Regions from separate parts of the Sinorhizobium sp. BG8 genome, predicted to be linked through region 1. Evidence: riboswitches for the same ligand, from Rfam matches in the RefSeq annotation. Region 1 holds a riboswitch; the other holds the start of a gene.

Region 1 (7,683 bases):
GCTGTCCGCATCATCAGCGGCAGTTTCTGGGGCAAGTCCGGGCCGGTCGACGGGATTGCGGCAGAACCAGTCTATCTCGATGTCTCCGTTCCTCCCGGGCAGAAGAAGACACTGCCGATCGATGCTTATCGGTCAGCATTCGCTTACATATTTGCCGGATCCGGCACCTTCCGCGATGCTTCCAAGCCGTTTGGCGTGAAAGTCGAGAAGGAGTTCGCCGGCGAAGAACTCAATATCCGTGACCTCTCGGGCGACCGGACCCTGGTCGTGTTCGATACCGGAGACCACATCACGGTCCAGGCCGGCGAGAAGGGTATCCGCTTCCTTCTCGTGACAGGCAAGCCTATCCAGGAGCCGGTCGCCTGGCATGGGCCGATCGTGATGAACACGCGGGAGGAGCTGCAGCAGGCCATGCGCGAGCTGCAGAATGGAACGTTCATCAAACCCGCGCACTGACCAGGCAGGCAGGCGGTGAGGCGTCACGCCTCCCCGCTTCTCTTCCCGGGTAATGCCGCAAGAGACTGTGGTATGCTCGCGGCCTGATCGACGACGCGAAAGCGGGGAAGAGCGGATGCATATCGACGGCCAATGCCATTGCGGCCACGTGACCTATGAAGCGGAGATCGATCCGCGGATGGTGTCGCTCTGCCACTGCACCGACTGCCAGCGGATGACGGGCTCGCCCTATCGTGTCACGGCCATCACCGAACGCGACAAGATCCGGATCGGCAGCAATCCGCCGAAGCTCTATGTGAAGATCGGCGAAAACGGCCGCAGGAGGCTGCAATACTTTTGCCCCGAGTGCGGTTCGCCTCTCTTCACCACGGGCACGGACGAAGACGGGGACACCTGGGGCATCCGCTGGGGCAGCATCAATCAGCGTGCGCATCTGCGCCCCAGCAGGCAGATCTGGTGCCGTTCCGCGGCAAACTGGTTCGGCGAATGCGCGGCCTTGCCGGGCGATGAGCGGGGGTAACTTACCGTTCGACGGCGATCAGGTCCCGATGCCGGCAGCAGCCCAGAGCCGATGGAAATGATGCACCGGGCCATGGCCGGACCCGACAGATAGTTGCCCGGCATCGGCCACCGCGCCCGCCAGGAAACCCTTTGCCGATGAAACGGCTTCTTCCGGCCCCGCACCCTTTGCGAGTTCCGCTGCAATGGCGCTGGAAAGCGAGCATCCTGTCCCATGGGTGTTCGCGGTCTCGATGCGCTTCGCCTCGAACCACGACAAGCCGCCTGGGGTCGCGAGCACATCGGGGCTCTCGGGGCCGCCGAGGTGTCCCCCTTTGACCAGCACATGGGTCGGCCCCATTGCGCGAAGCCGCTTCGCCTGGTCCGCCATTGTCTCCCTGTCCTTCGCTTCCCCCACGCCAAGGAGCGCGGCGGCTTCCAGCAGGTTCGGTGTCAGCACGGTTGCAAGAGGCAGGAGCCGCGTCGTCAGTGCATCGATCGCATCCGAGACAAGAAGGGCCGCACCTCCCTTTGCGATCATCACGGGGTCGATCACAATGGGTATGCCGTGATGCGGGGCGAGCGCATCGGCGACCGCTCCGGCGATCGCCGCATCAGCGATCATGCCGATCTTCACCGCATCCACGCGAATATCGGCGAAGATGGCCCGGATCTGCGCCACGACGAAATCCGGTGGCAGTGGATGCACGGCAGATACGCCGCGGGTATTCTGGGCGGTCAGCGCGGTCAATGCCGCCATGCCATAGACGCCGCACGCCGAGAACGCCTTGAGGTCGGCCTGAATGCCGGCCCCGCCGGATGGATCGGAGCCCGCGATGGAGAGGACGTTGCGGATCATCGCAGGCCTCCCGTCTCGCATTGGCGATTGACTTGCCGATTGCGCGGGTCGAGCGCTCAGGATCCGGCGTTCCACAAATGGCCGATACCACAGCAAGCCCATCGGCTCCGGCCAGGAACACATCGCCCACATGCATCTCCTTCAACCCTCCTATGGCGACAACAGGGACGGGGCATACCCTCGTCATGGCCCGCAGGCCGTCGAAGCCGATCGGCGGCTGGTGGTCGGGCTTCGTGGAGGTCGCGAAGATCGGACCGATGCCGGCATAATCGACGGTGCCCGCGTCGATACCGGCGGCAAGCGGCTCGGTACCCACGGAAAGACCGAGTATCATGGTTCGGCCGATGCGTTCGCGCGCTGTCGTAGCCGACAGGTCGGTCTGCCCGACGTGCAGACCGTCGGCACCGATCGCGAGAGCCGCCTCGATATCGTCGTTGACGATGAGCTTTGCGCCGGTGCCGGCGAGCGCGGATTTCAGCGCCCGACCGAGGTCGATACGTTCCGACGTCCTCGCGTCCTTGGACCGCAGCTGCACCATGGTGGCACCGCCGGCAACGGCCATGCGTGTCGTTTCCAGCATGCCCAGCCCCGCGCAGAGGACGGGATCGAGGACGAGGTACAGGGAGAGATCGAAGTTTTTCATGCGTTGCTCAACCTTGCTTCTGCGTCGAGCGTTGCGGGATCGAGTGCCGCAAGAGCATCGAGGAACCGCCAGGAGAATGAACCCGGTCCCTCGGCCGTCTTTCCGGCGTTCTCGCCGGCAACGGCGAAGGTCGCAAGCGCCGCAACCGTGGCTTCGAAGGGCTGCATCGGCCTGACGGCGGCAAAGGCACCGACGAGGCAGGTGAGCGAGCAGCCAAGCGCTGTCACACGCGGCATAAGCTCAGAACCTCCACCGATCCTGACGCTTCTTGCGCCGTCGGTGACGAAGTCGATGCGTCCCGTTACCGCGACGACCGCCCCGGACTGCGATGCGAGCGAACGCGCTGCATCTTCCGCCTGCTCCACGCTGTCACGGCTGTCGACCCCCTGCCCGCTCGAGCTTCCGCCGGCAAGCGCGATGATTTCGGAGGCGTTGCCGCGAATGATGGTCGGGCGGAGCGCAAGGAGCTCCGCGACGATCTTCTGCCGATATGCGGTGGCAAAATGCGCCACGGGATCGAGCACCCAGGGCTTTCCATTGGCGACCGCGGCCTGCGCCGCCGATTTCATCCCGTCGCTCCAGGCGGGAGAAATGGTGCCGATGTTGATCGTCAACCCGCCGGCGATGCGCGCGAACTCGCCGGCCTCTTCGGCTGCATGGACCATCGCGGGAGAAGCCCCGACGGCGAGCAGCACGTTGGCGGCGATGTTCATCGCGACGAAGTTGGTGATGCACTGCACGAGTGGTGGCGACGAGCGCAATTCCGCAAGCAGCGCACCCGGCGATATGATGTCGGATTCGATCGAAGATACGGTGTCCATCTTGCCCTTTCCGGGCGGGGGAAGAACACCGGGGAAACAAGCGATGGCCGGGTCCCCAAGCGACTCCCTCCGCCAGCATTATCTGGTTCAGGTTCAAAGGGTACTTCTCAGCCCGCCTCGCGACGAACGCCCCTGTCTCTCGCGCCCCTTTTCGCAGATGAGCGCCGCACTGTCATTACAAAAATTCGCAGCCTTCTCGACTAGCGGCATGCATGGCATCCGCTTGCCAACCGGAAATGCGAGGCTCATTATCCGTGACTGTCGGCGCTTCGCTTGAACCGGAGCACGCCGGCCAAGGCTTTCGGGACCCAAGTCCGATGAATTGCGCCGCATGCGGGTTCGATATCCAGAGCGGTTTTGCCTTTTGTCCCCGATGCGGGGCAAGACAGGCGCGTGCCTGCTCCGCATGCGGATACCTCTGCCCGCCTGAGTTCGCCTTTTGCCCGCAATGCGGAACGAGCGTCGCTCCTCCCGGAAACGGCAACGGCGTTACGCCAGCGCATGCAGAACCCGTGGAGCGACGTCAGGCGATCGTTGAGCGGGGAAGTACAGCTGCTTCGCCGAAGCAGGCCGATGCCGATCGCCGTATCGTGACCGTCCTCTTCGCCGATCTCTGCGGCTTCACCGCGCTCGGCGAGCGACTGGATCCGGAAACGCTGCGCGCTCTCCAGAACGAGCTTTTCGAAGAGCTGAACGACACGGTGAACAGATACGGGGGCTATGTCGACAAGTTCATCGGCGATGCGCTGCTTGCGCTCTTCGGTGCACCGGTCGCCAACGAGGGAGATCCGGAAAGGGCTTTGCTTGCCGCTCTGGACATGAAGCGCCGGGTCGCGCGGATCGAAGGCTTATGGAGCCACCGACTGCGCCAACCCCTGCCACTCCACATAGGCGTCAACACGGGCCCGGTCGTTGCCGGCACGCTCGGTGCGGGCGACAGCAAATCCTATTCGGTGACCGGCGACACCGTGAACACGGCGCAACGCCTTCAGGCAATGGCTGGACCGGGCGACATACTGGTCGGCGCGGTGACAGAGCGACTTACCCGGCACGCCTTCTCCTTCGAAGGTCTCGGAACCTTGCCGTTCCGGGGAAAGGCCGAAATGACTGCCGTCTACCGGCTCGAGGACCGCATCGCGGCAGCGCTGACACCGCGGGGACTGGAGATCCTCGGCCTCCGGGCTCCCATGATCGGACGCGACACTGAACTTTCAGCCATGGTTCGGTGCCTGGAGCTTGTGCTCGACGGTGCGACCCAGTTGGTTCGGCTGATCGGCGAGGCCGGGATCGGCAAGACGAGGCTTGTGAAGGAGTTCCTTGCCTCCATCGCCGACGACCCCAGGTTCTCCGACGTGGTCGTCCGTCAGGTGGCCTGCTCCTCACTCGGCGACCCATCCTACGGAACGCTGGCCTCGATCTTGCGGTGTGCCTACGGGATCGATCCGGCGGCATCGCTCGACCTCTCCCGCCAACTGCTCGAAAGGGGTCTCGGCTCGCTTGGGCTCGATTCTGAACAGATCGAACGATGGCGCCCGCTTTTCCTGTTCACGATGGGGTTCGGGGATCCAGAGGGCGTACTCACGCACCTTGAGCCCGACCAACTGCGCCGGCAGATCTTCCACGCGACCCTCACGATTTTCGAACGGCGGTTGCAAAAGGCGCCTTTGGTCCTGGTCATCGAGGACTTGCACTGGGCCGACGTCGCCTCGCTGGAAATCCTTCGCTTCGTAATGGACCGGCTCGGCCGGAACCGGCTCATGCTTCTCATCACCCACCGACCGGCATTCGAGACCGATATCCTGAATTCGGCCAAGGCGAGCCTGACGACCATCCGCCTCGTCCCGCTCGGGATCAGCGACAGTTCGGCTTTGCTCTCCGCACTTCTCGGCGGTAGCACGCCCGCAAACGAAATGCGTGAGCGGATCGTGGCGCGCGCCAGCGGAAACCCATTCTTCCTGGAGGAAATCCTCCGAAATCTGATGGAGTCGGGAGCTCTTCCAACGGATGGGACAAATCCGATGGCCCCTCAAGGAGACGCGGCGGCCGAGATACCCCTGACGATCCAGGCGCTGATACTCGCCCGCTTCGATCGCCTGCCGGCCGATGCGCGCAGGCTCGCCCAGGCCGCCGCGGTGATCGGCACCAGTTTCGACATCGGCCTCCTGAGATCCCTTGAGCTTGGGCAGGGCGACCTAGAAAGCGGCATCAATCTCCTCTGCGAGGCAGACATCCTGGAGGAAACGGCGGATGACGCGGCGTTGTCCTTTGCACGCTATCGCTTCCGGCAAAAGCTCTTCCACGAGGTCATCTACGACAACCTCCTCGTCAAGCGACGCAGCGAGCTTCACGGCCTGGTGGGCGAGGCGCTGGAGCGCAGAACGGGCGCACTTGCCCATCACATCGAGCAGACGGCGGCACTCGGCTACCACTTCGTCCGCTCGACAGCCAAGGCAAAGGGCGCAACCTACCTGATCGCGGCAGGGGATCTCGCCCGCAAGGCCTATGCCAACGAGGATGCAGTCAGGCTCTACGCCGAGGCGCTGGCCGCCCTCGATGATCGCACCGACGATCGCTGGCTCATTCCCTGCGAACGGCTGGCCGATCTTTCGGGGCAGGCGGGCCGCCGCGACACCGCCGTTGCCCACTACAACGCCCTTCTGGATGCCTATCGGGTCCAGGGCAATCCCGCCAGCGGGTCCCGGATCCTGCGCAAGCTCGGCCGACTTGCCTTTGACGCTGGCAATCGCGACCGGGCGCAGTCGCATTTCTCCGAAGCCGCCAGTCTCTTGGACGAGGCGGACGCGCCGATCGAAGAGGCGGAGCTCTGGCATGAGCGCGGTCATCTGGCCTTCCGCACCGGGGAGTACGCGCTTGCGGTCGAGTGGGCGGACAAGGCACTGCGGTGCGTTTCGGCCTGCCCGATCGATGCTTCTGCCGCATACCGGGAGGAACTGGCGCTTGCCACTGCGAATGCCCTTAATCTCAAGGGGATCGCGCTTGCCCGGATGGGGCGGAACCGCGAGGCGATCGCGGAAGTCGAGAACGGCGTGAACACGGCGCTCGATGCGGACCTGCCCGGCCCAGCCTGCCGGGCTACACCAATCTGAGTGTCCTCTACACCGATACGGATCCGGCGCTTGCGATCGACGTTTGCACCAGGGGATACGCGATGGCGAAGAGGATCGGCGATCTAGGACATCAGGCGCGGCTGCTGACAAACCTCGCAGTGGCCTACTGCACGTTCACGGACCGCTGCATGACGGAAGGGTTGCCGGCGGCAAAGGAGGCGCTGGCGCTCGATCAGGACCTCGACCAGCGCGATCACCTCCCCGTCCCCATGCTCGTGCTCGGGCAGATCTATCAATGCCACGGGCAGGCTGATCTGGCACGCAAACACTATCTGCAGGCGCTCGAGCTCGCCCGCGACAGCGGTGAGGCACAGCTGCTGTTTCCGTGCTATGATGGGCTCGCAACGCTCAGCCTGGATTGCGACGACGTAAAGGAGGCCGAGCGCTACTTCGATCTGGCGCAGGAGATCTGCGCGCAGCACGGACTCAACCCCGAAGCGCTGATGATCCTGCCGTTTCTCGACTAGCGAGGGTTCCACCCATGAACGAAGAGAAGCTGGAAAGACCGATGCCGTTGCAGCTGGGAGAACGGGCACCAAACGTCGTACTCGAAGCCATTACCCGGGGTGGCACGGTCGCAATCGACGATTTTCGCGGGCAAACCCCTGTTCTCGTGGGACTGTTCCGTGGATTGCAATGTCCGTTCTGCCGCCGACAGATTGCGGCGATGGCGAACCTCGCGGGTCCGCTGCGGGAAAAAGGCATCGACAGCCTCACGGTGGTGAACACGCCCGCGGACCGCGCGCGGCTCTATTTCCGCTATCATCCCCTGCCGAGCTTTCTTGCCGCCTCCGACCCGGACCGGATTTCGCATCGGGCCTTTGGTCTGCCCAATCTCGAGTTCACCGAGAATGAGGACGAGTGGCCCCGGAAGGTCTCCATGCCCACTGTCTCATCGATGCGCATCGACATGCCCGGCGAACTGCCGGAACCGATGAATCTTGAGACGGCAGCTCCCTACCTCAATAAGCTGGACGGTTACGACTGGACCGAGGACGACGACAAGACGAACACGCTGGCAGGCGGCCAGCTGATCGGCGAATTCCTGCTCGACCGCGACGGCATCGTCCGGTGGGCCTTTACTGAAGCCGAAGGCGGCGGAAGCCTGATGTTCGGGGTGCCGAAGCCGCAGGACGTGATGGCGGCCGCCTCCCGGCTGGTGTCATAGGATTACCGCCCAACGCATGGCCGGTGTCAGACGGCGAGCGCGGGGCCATCGAGTTGCGGATGCCGAGGACCGTCAGCAATCGAGAACCGCATGCGGTACTCGCTCGGCGA
Region 2 (7,683 bases), 630 kb from region 1:
AGGACGGGCCACTCGATGAGGCGGAACACCGCGCCCGGCCTCATGCCGAGATTGGCAGTTGAAAGCCAGTACTCCGCGGGAATGCGATCGAGTCCGGCGAGCAGCAGCCGAGTTGCCAGTGGCAGGTTGAAAAAGACATGGGCGATGAGGATGCCCGACAGTCCATAGATGCTGACAGGTCTCGTTGCGCCTGCAAACAGGAGGAGATCGTTGACAATGCCCTGCCGGCCCCAGATCGTGACGATGCCGAGCGCTACCACGAGCGCCGGCATGCCCAGAGGCAGCGCCGCGAGACGGACAAGCCAGTTTCGTCCCGGAAATCGACGCTGGCGTGCCAGCGCCCTGGCGACCGGAATGGCGAAAGCCACGGACAGGAAGGTGGAAAGGAACGCCTGCAGGAGCGTGAAGCGCGCGACCCGCCAGACATAGGCATCAAGCAGAACTTCCCCACTTCGTTGGCCGGCACCGTTCGCCAGGAGCACCGCGATCGAAATGCCGACGAACGAAGCGACGAAGCCGAGGACAAGAGCCCCGGCCCCACGCACAAATCGCTTCTCGGCACGAGAATACATCGGTCAGTTCGCACTCATGGCCGACAGCCATTCGTCGATCCAGGCCTTGCGGTGCGCGGCCACCTCGTCCGACCCGAGAAGGAGTGTCTTTTCAGGCTTCACCAGCTTGCCGAAGGCATCCGGGAGCGGATCCTTCGTTGCACCGACCGGCATCATCCAGTTCGTCTCGGGGATGATCGACTGGAAATCGGGTCCGGTCATGAACGACAGGAACTGGCGCGCAAGATCCTTGTCGTCGCTTGTTTTCGTCATTCCCGCGACTTCGATCTGGACATAGTGCCCCTCCGTGAAAGAGGCCGCCTGATAGCGGTCCGTGTTCTCGGCAATCATGTGATAGGCGGGCGACGTCGTGTAGGAGAGCACCATCGGCGCCTCGCCCTTGGTGAAGAGCCCGTAGGATTCGGACCAGCCCGGCGTGACCGTGAGAACACGCGGCTTGAGCTTCGTCCAGGCTTCCGCGGCCTTGTCGCCATAGACGGACTTCATCCAGAGAAGCAGCCCGAGACCCGGGGTCGACGTGCGCGGGTCCTGGATGACGATCTTCTCATCCGGATTGCCCTCGACGAGCTCCTTCAAGCTGTGAGGCGGATCCTTGAGCGCATCGGTGTCGTAGATGATTGCGAAGTGCCCATAGTCGTAGGGAAGAAAGGTATCGTCCGAGAACCCGCCTGGAACGGTAAGCCCTTGCGGCGAAAGACCGTGCGGCTCGAAGAGACCTGTTGCCTTCGCCTCTGTTATCAGGCTTGTGTCAAGACCGAGGACGATGTCCGCCTTCGTGCTTTCACCCTCGAGCTTCAACCGCGTCAGTAGCTCGACCCCATCGGCGACCCCGACCCATTCGACCTTGCAGGCGCATGATTTCTCGAACGCGGCTGCGACCTTCGCTCCCGGGCCCCATTCCGCGACGAAGCTCTCATAGGTGTAGATTGTCAGCGTTTTTTCGGCCGCGAGGGCCGAAGCCGAAAGGCCGGCGGCAAGTGTCGCCACCATTGCAAAAAGTTTCACGCGCATCAGCGCCTCCTCTTCCAAGTGAACGGGAATAGCGCGCTGATCGAGCCGTCTAATCCCTCCGCCGGTACAAGCCGGATCAGGTTCCGCGGGTTGGCCCGAAAGCCTCTCAGCCGGTAGATCTAAGGATCGTCCGGCACCCCGTTAGAGCAACAAAAGCTTTAGACCCGCCCCCTTGGCTTGGCAAGGCCCGGTTCTTCACAAGCTCCTGCACCGAAGTCCTCCGTGAAACCGCAGGATAGAACCCGGACAATCGGTCGAACGCGCGGGAGCGGGAAGCGCTCCACGGTCGAACGGGAAAATGCGGATTTTCCTTTGGCAGCGGATGCGCTATGGGCAATGCCCATGAACGATCAGACCTTTGTCATTCTCCTCGGCGGAACACTCGAGCCAACGCCACGTTTCAAGGCCGACATAGCCGGCGCGCGCTTCGTCGCGGCCGACGGCGGCATGCGCCACGCCACCATGCTGGGCGTACGGCCTGAAGTCTGGGTCGGCGATTTCGACTCGAGTTCTGCAGGCCTCATAGCCAACTGGCCAGACGTGCCGCGAGAACCGTATCCGGCAGCAAAGAACGAAACCGACGGAGAGATCGCAGTCGCGGCGGCGCTCGCCCGCGGCGCGAAAAGCATAATACTCGCAGGCGCACTGGGCGGGGAACGCAGCGATCACGCCTTCATGCACATGCTGCTCGCACTCCGGCTGGCGGAGCAGGGCCTCGAACTGAGGCTCACTTCCGGCGAAGAGGAGGCCTGGCCGCTGCTTCCGGGAACCAATTCCGTTTCGTTGCCCAAGGGCAGCCTGTTCTCCATCCTCGGCTTGTCGAGCCTGGACCGGCTCTCCATCGCCAACGTCCGCTATCCGCTTTCCGATTTCGATCTGCCGTTCGGCTCTTCACGCACAATCTCGAACATCGCTGAGGGGACCGTGCGCATCTCACTCCGTGCCGGGCGGGGCCTCTTGCTCGCCCGCCCGTACGACCTGTCAGGAGCCTGACCCTTGGCACCACCTATTCTCAAACTGACCGACATCTTCCTGAGCTTCGGCGGCACGCCACTGCTGGCGGGCGCCCAGCTCCAGGTCGAACCTGGCGACCGCATCTGCCTCGTCGGGCGCAACGGCTCAGGAAAATCGACGTTGCTGAAGATCGCCGCCGGTCTGGTCGAGCCGCAGTCCGGAGAGGTTTTCCGCCACCCCACGGCGACGATCCGGTACCTGCACCAGGCGCCGGATTTCGAAGGATATGACACGGTTTCCGCCTATGCGGAGTCGGGTCTCGGCCCGAGCGACGATCCCTACAGGGTCGCCTATCTCCTAGAGCATCTCGGACTGACCGGCTCGGAGGACCCCAGAAGCCTTTCGGGCGGGGAAGCGCGCCGTGCGGCCCTTGCCCGCGTCCTGGCGCCGGAGCCCGATATCCTGCTGCTCGACGAGCCGACCAACCATCTCGATCTGCCGACGATCGAATGGCTGGAAGGTGAACTTGCGAACAGCCGCTCGGCTCTCGTGCTGATTTCGCACGACCGGCGTTTCCTCGAAAAGGTATCGAACGCGACCGTGTGGCTTGATCGCGGCACCTCGCGACGCCTGGACCGTGGATTCGGCCATTTCGAGGCCTGGCGGGACCAGGTGCTGGAAGCGGAGGAGCTTGAACAACACAAGCTCGGCAAGGCCATCGAGCGCGAGGAACACTGGCTTCGCTACGGTGTGACGGCAAGGCGCAAGCGCAACATGCGCCGTCTTGGCGAGCTACAGGACATGCGCAGCAAGTATCGTGGGCACAAGGGACCGCAGGGAACCGTCCAGGCGACGCTCTCCGACGCCAACGAGTCCGGCAAGCTTGTCATTGAAGCCGAAAAGATTACCAAGAACTATGGCGAGCGCACGATCGTCGCCCCGTTCTCCATTCGCGTCCATCGCGGCGACCGCATCGGCCTGGTCGGCCCGAACGGCGCCGGCAAGACAACGTTGCTCAAGTTGCTGACGGGGCAGACCCCGCCCGATGCCGGCACCGTCAAGCTCGGCACCAATCTGGAGATGGCGACACTCGACCAACGGCGCGAGGAGCTCGATCTGGACGACACGCTTGCGCACTACCTGACGGATGGTCGTGGCGAGAACCTCCTCGTCAATGGCGAACAGCGTCACGTGACGGGCTATATGAAGGAATTCCTGTTCCAGCCGGAACAGGCACGCACCCCGATCCGGAACCTGTCGGGTGGTGAGCGCGCGCGGCTGATGCTCGCACGCATCCTGTCGCGCCCGACGAACCTGCTGATCCTGGACGAGCCTACCAACGATCTCGACATCGAGACCCTGGATCTGCTCCAGGAAATAGTTGCCGGGTTCCCGGGAACGGTCATCCTCGTCAGCCACGATCGCGACTTCCTTGACCGGACGGTCACGTCGACGATCGCACCCTCCAATCCCGAGGCGCCCGACGGCCGCTGGATCGAGTATGCCGGCGGATACACCGATATGATGGCGCAGCGCCGCGGCATGCAGGAAGAGCGCCGCAAGGCGGAGCGCGCCGAAAAGGCAAAAGAGCAGCCTGCGCCCGCCGCGGAAGCAAAAAGCGCGGCAAAGGGTAAGCTCTCCTACAAGCAGAAGTTCGCCTTGGAGAATCTGCCCAAGGAAATGGCCAAGGCGGAAGCGGAGATCGCAAAGCGCGAAACCAGAATGGCCGATCCCAATCTTTTCACCAAAGACCCGGATGCCTTTTCGAAGATTGCGGCCGAACTCGAGAAACTCCGCGACGGACTGGCACGGATGGAAGAGGAATGGCTCGAGCTCGAAATGCTGAGGGAAGAACTGGAAGGCTGACGGCGGGCCTGGGCAAACCATCGCTCGTCGGCGTGCCGCCGCATGCTTGCGGCTTGCCTACAAGCAGAGAATTGTGACAGTCTCGGCAGCCACAATTTTCAGGAGTTCATTCATGTTTTCCCGACGCACGGTCATTGCCGGCCTCGCCGCTGTCCTGTTTTCATCTCTCCCTACCATCTCTGCAGATCTTCCTGATCTCGGTGGCAAGACGGTCGTGGTGGTGACGGAGAACGCCTATCCGCCGCTGCAGTTCGTCGATCCCAAGACAGGCCAGCAGGTGGGATGGGAATATGACGCGATGAACGAGATCGCCAAGCGACTCAACTTCAAGGTCGAGTACCAGAACACCAGTTGGGATGCGATGATACAGGCCGTGTCCGATGGCCAGTACCAGATCGGCATGACCGGCATTACCATCAAGGACGAGCGCAAGGAAAAGGTCGATTTCTCGGATCCCTACATGCGCTCGGAGATGTTCATGCTGGTGCGCGGCGACGAGACGCGCTTCGACGACGCCAAGAGCTTTGCCGGACTTGAGGATGGCCTCGTCGGTGCACAGCCGGGGACGACGCCTTTCTATGTCGCGGTCTACAATGTTCTCGACGGCAACGAGCAGAACCCGCGCATCAAGCTCTTCGAAACTTTCGGCGCGACGGTCCAGGCGCTCAAGGCGGGCGACGTCGACGTGGTGCTCACGGACGGCACCGCCGGCAAGGGCTACGTCGATGCATCGGGCGGCGAACTGAAGCTGGTCGGAGGCCCGCTCGGCACGGAGGACTTCGGCTTCATCTTCGCCAAGGGCTCGGATCTCGTCGCCCCGGTGAATGCGGCAATCGCCGCGTTGAAGGCGGACGGCACGCTCGATACGCTGAATAAGAAGTGGTTCCTCGACTACAAGATGGGCCAGTAAAGCGGAGCCATGGCATCCGCGCCTGCCTCATCCCGGCAAGACAAGGGCGATTATCCCTGGTGGCTGGTTGCCCTTGCCGTTGTTGCCGCCGTTCTGGCCGCAGTCATCGCGACGAACGATCTCTATGTGCAGGTCCTCAGCACCGTCGCAAAGGGTTTGTGGGTAACGATCTTCGTCACGCTGGTCGGCTTCATTCTCGCAACCCTCTTGGGTCTCTGCATAGCCTTGCTCGGACTGTCGGAGCGCGCAGCCTTGCGCCAGGTCGCCCGCTTCTACACGGAAGTCATTCGCGGCGTGCCGATTCTCGTGCTCCTGTTCTACATCGCATTCGTCGGCGCGCCGGCGGTTGTCGCCGTGATCAACTTCGCCATCAGCCCGCTTGTCTCATGGGGTGTCGCCGAGCCGATGCAGGTCAGGGACGTGTCCCTGATGTGGCGCGCCATCATAGCCCTGATGATCGGATATTCCGCGTTTATCGGAGAGGTCTTCCGGGCGGGCATCCAGTCGGTGGACAAGGGGCAGGTCGAGGCTGCCAAGGCGCTCGGCCTCTCGCGGGTGCAGCGGTTCCGACTCGTCGTCTTCCCGCAGGCGATTCGTGTCATTCTTCCACCGCTCGGCAACGACTTTGTCGCAATGGTGAAGGATTCCTCCCTCGTCTCGGTGCTCGGCGTCGCAGACATCACGCAGATGGCGAAGGTCTATGCCTCGGGCTCCTTCCGCTTCTTCGAGACCTACTCGATCGTCGCCTACATCTATCTCATCCTGACGATCGGGCTGTCGCTGGCACTGAGGGCGCTGGAGAAGCGTCTGCGCCGGGCTTATGAGCGGTAGTCTCCATCTGGCGCACGGCCGATTCTCTGCGATTGCCGAGCTGTCAAAAAATTGATATGTGCACCTCCATGGAATCCAAGTTCGGATGCATTGGGACGCGTATCGTCGTGCTGCAGGATCACAAGCGCCTGCCGGCACGCTTCTTCTCGTGCATTTACGGCGCGCTCAACAGCCGCCTACCCTGATCCGGTCAGGTTTCGCAGCCCAGTGCTGCGTCAATTTCCCATATCTTTATGCTGCAAATCGGATGAAGAGCCATGAGCGCACCCCGTACCCTCTACGACAAGATTTTCGACGACCACATCGTCAGCCGCCAGGATGACGGAACCTGTCTTCTCTACATCGACCGTCATCTCGTCCACGAAGTGACGTCGCCGCAGGCCTTCGAAGGTCTGCGCATGGCCGGCCGCAAGGTTCGCGCCCCGCAGAAGACGCTGGCGGTCGTGGACCACAACGTACCGACCACGCTTGACCGCTACGAAGGCATCAAGAACGAGGAAAGCCGCATCCAGGTCGAGGCGCTCGCCCATAACGCTGCCGAATTTGGCGTTGAATACTTTTCCGAGCACGACAAGCGCCAGGGCATCGTCCACATCGTCGGTCCGGAGCAGGGCTTTACGCTGCCGGGCATGACCATCGTCTGCGGTGACAGCCACACCTCCACGCACGGCGCTTTCGGCGCGCTGGCGCACGGCATCGGCACGTCGGAAGTCGAGCACGTGCTCGCCACTCAGACGCTGATCCAGAAGAAGGCGAAGAACATGCTGGTGCGCGTCGATGGCCAGCTTCCGCCGCACGTGACCGCCAAGGACATCATCCTTGCCATCATCGGTGAAATCGGCACCGCCGGCGGTACCGGCCACGTCATCGAATTTGCCGGCGAAGCGATCCGGTCGCTTTCGATGGAAGGCCGCATGACGGTCTGCAACATGACGATCGAAGGCGGTGCACGCGCAGGCCTGATCGCCCCGGACGAGAAGACCTTCGAATACATCAAGGACAAGCCGCTCGCTCCGAAGGGTGCGGCGCTCGACCAGGCCCTCGAATATTGGAAGACCCTCAAGTCGGACGAAGGCGCACATTACGACCGCGTGGTGGTGCTCGATGCCGCCAACCTGCCGCCGATCGTATCCTGGGGATCTTCGCCCGAAGACGTGACCTCGGTTCAGGGTGCGGTTCCCAATCCGGATGACATCCAGGACGAAAACAAGCGTACGTCGAAGTGGCGCGCACTGGACTACATGGGCCTGAAGCCGGGGACGCCGATCACCGATATCGCGATCGACCGCGTGTTCATCGGCTCCTGCACAAACGGCCGCATCGAGGACCTGCGCGAAGTCGCCAAGGTCGTCGAGGGCAAGACCGTCGCCTCGACCGTCAACGCCATGATCGTTCCGGGCTCCGGCCTCGTGAAGGAGCAAGCGGAGGCGGAAGGCCTGGACAAGATCTTCAAGGACGCAGGATTCGACTGGCGGGAACCGGGTTGCTCGATGTGCCTCGCCATGAACGACGACCGACTGAAGCCGGGTGAACGCTGTG

What was found. Region 1 has a riboswitch for thiamine pyrophosphate ahead of thiM (hydroxyethylthiazole kinase). Riboswitches for the same ligand answer to the same signal wherever they lie in the genome.
Region 2: linked by a shared signal. The riboswitch ahead of thiB (thiamine ABC transporter substrate binding subunit) and the one ahead of thiM (hydroxyethylthiazole kinase) in region 1 are both predicted to bind thiamine pyrophosphate.

Annotation. Positions count from the first base shown of each region.
Region 1 is NZ_CP044011.1:1,089,176-1,096,858, reverse strand. Features, by position in the region: gene F3Y30_RS05065 (pirin family protein) at 1-456, shown strand, start outside; gene F3Y30_RS05060 (GFA family protein) at 572-976, shown strand; gene thiD (bifunctional hydroxymethylpyrimidine kinase/phosphomethylpyrimidine kinase) at 995-1,813, opposite strand; partial or broken gene thiE (thiamine phosphate synthase) at 1,848-2,456, opposite strand; gene thiM (hydroxyethylthiazole kinase) at 2,453-3,277, opposite strand; TPP riboswitch at 3,325-3,421, opposite strand; partial or broken gene F3Y30_RS05040 (adenylate/guanylate cyclase domain-containing protein) at 3,595-6,872, shown strand; gene F3Y30_RS05035 (peroxiredoxin-like family protein) at 6,887-7,573, shown strand; gene F3Y30_RS26695 (helix-turn-helix domain-containing protein) at 7,600-7,683, opposite strand, start outside.
Region 2 is NZ_CP044011.1:460,133-467,815, forward strand. Features, by position in the region: gene thiP (thiamine/thiamine pyrophosphate ABC transporter permease) at 1-572, opposite strand, end outside; gene thiB (thiamine ABC transporter substrate binding subunit) at 576-1,583, opposite strand; TPP riboswitch at 1,620-1,734, opposite strand; gene F3Y30_RS02165 (thiamine diphosphokinase) at 1,920-2,576, shown strand; gene F3Y30_RS02170 (ABC-F family ATP-binding cassette domain-containing protein) at 2,580-4,403, shown strand; gene F3Y30_RS02175 (basic amino acid ABC transporter substrate-binding protein) at 4,516-5,313, shown strand; gene F3Y30_RS02180 (amino acid ABC transporter permease) at 5,323-6,144, shown strand; gene leuC (3-isopropylmalate dehydratase large subunit) at 6,402-7,683, shown strand, end outside.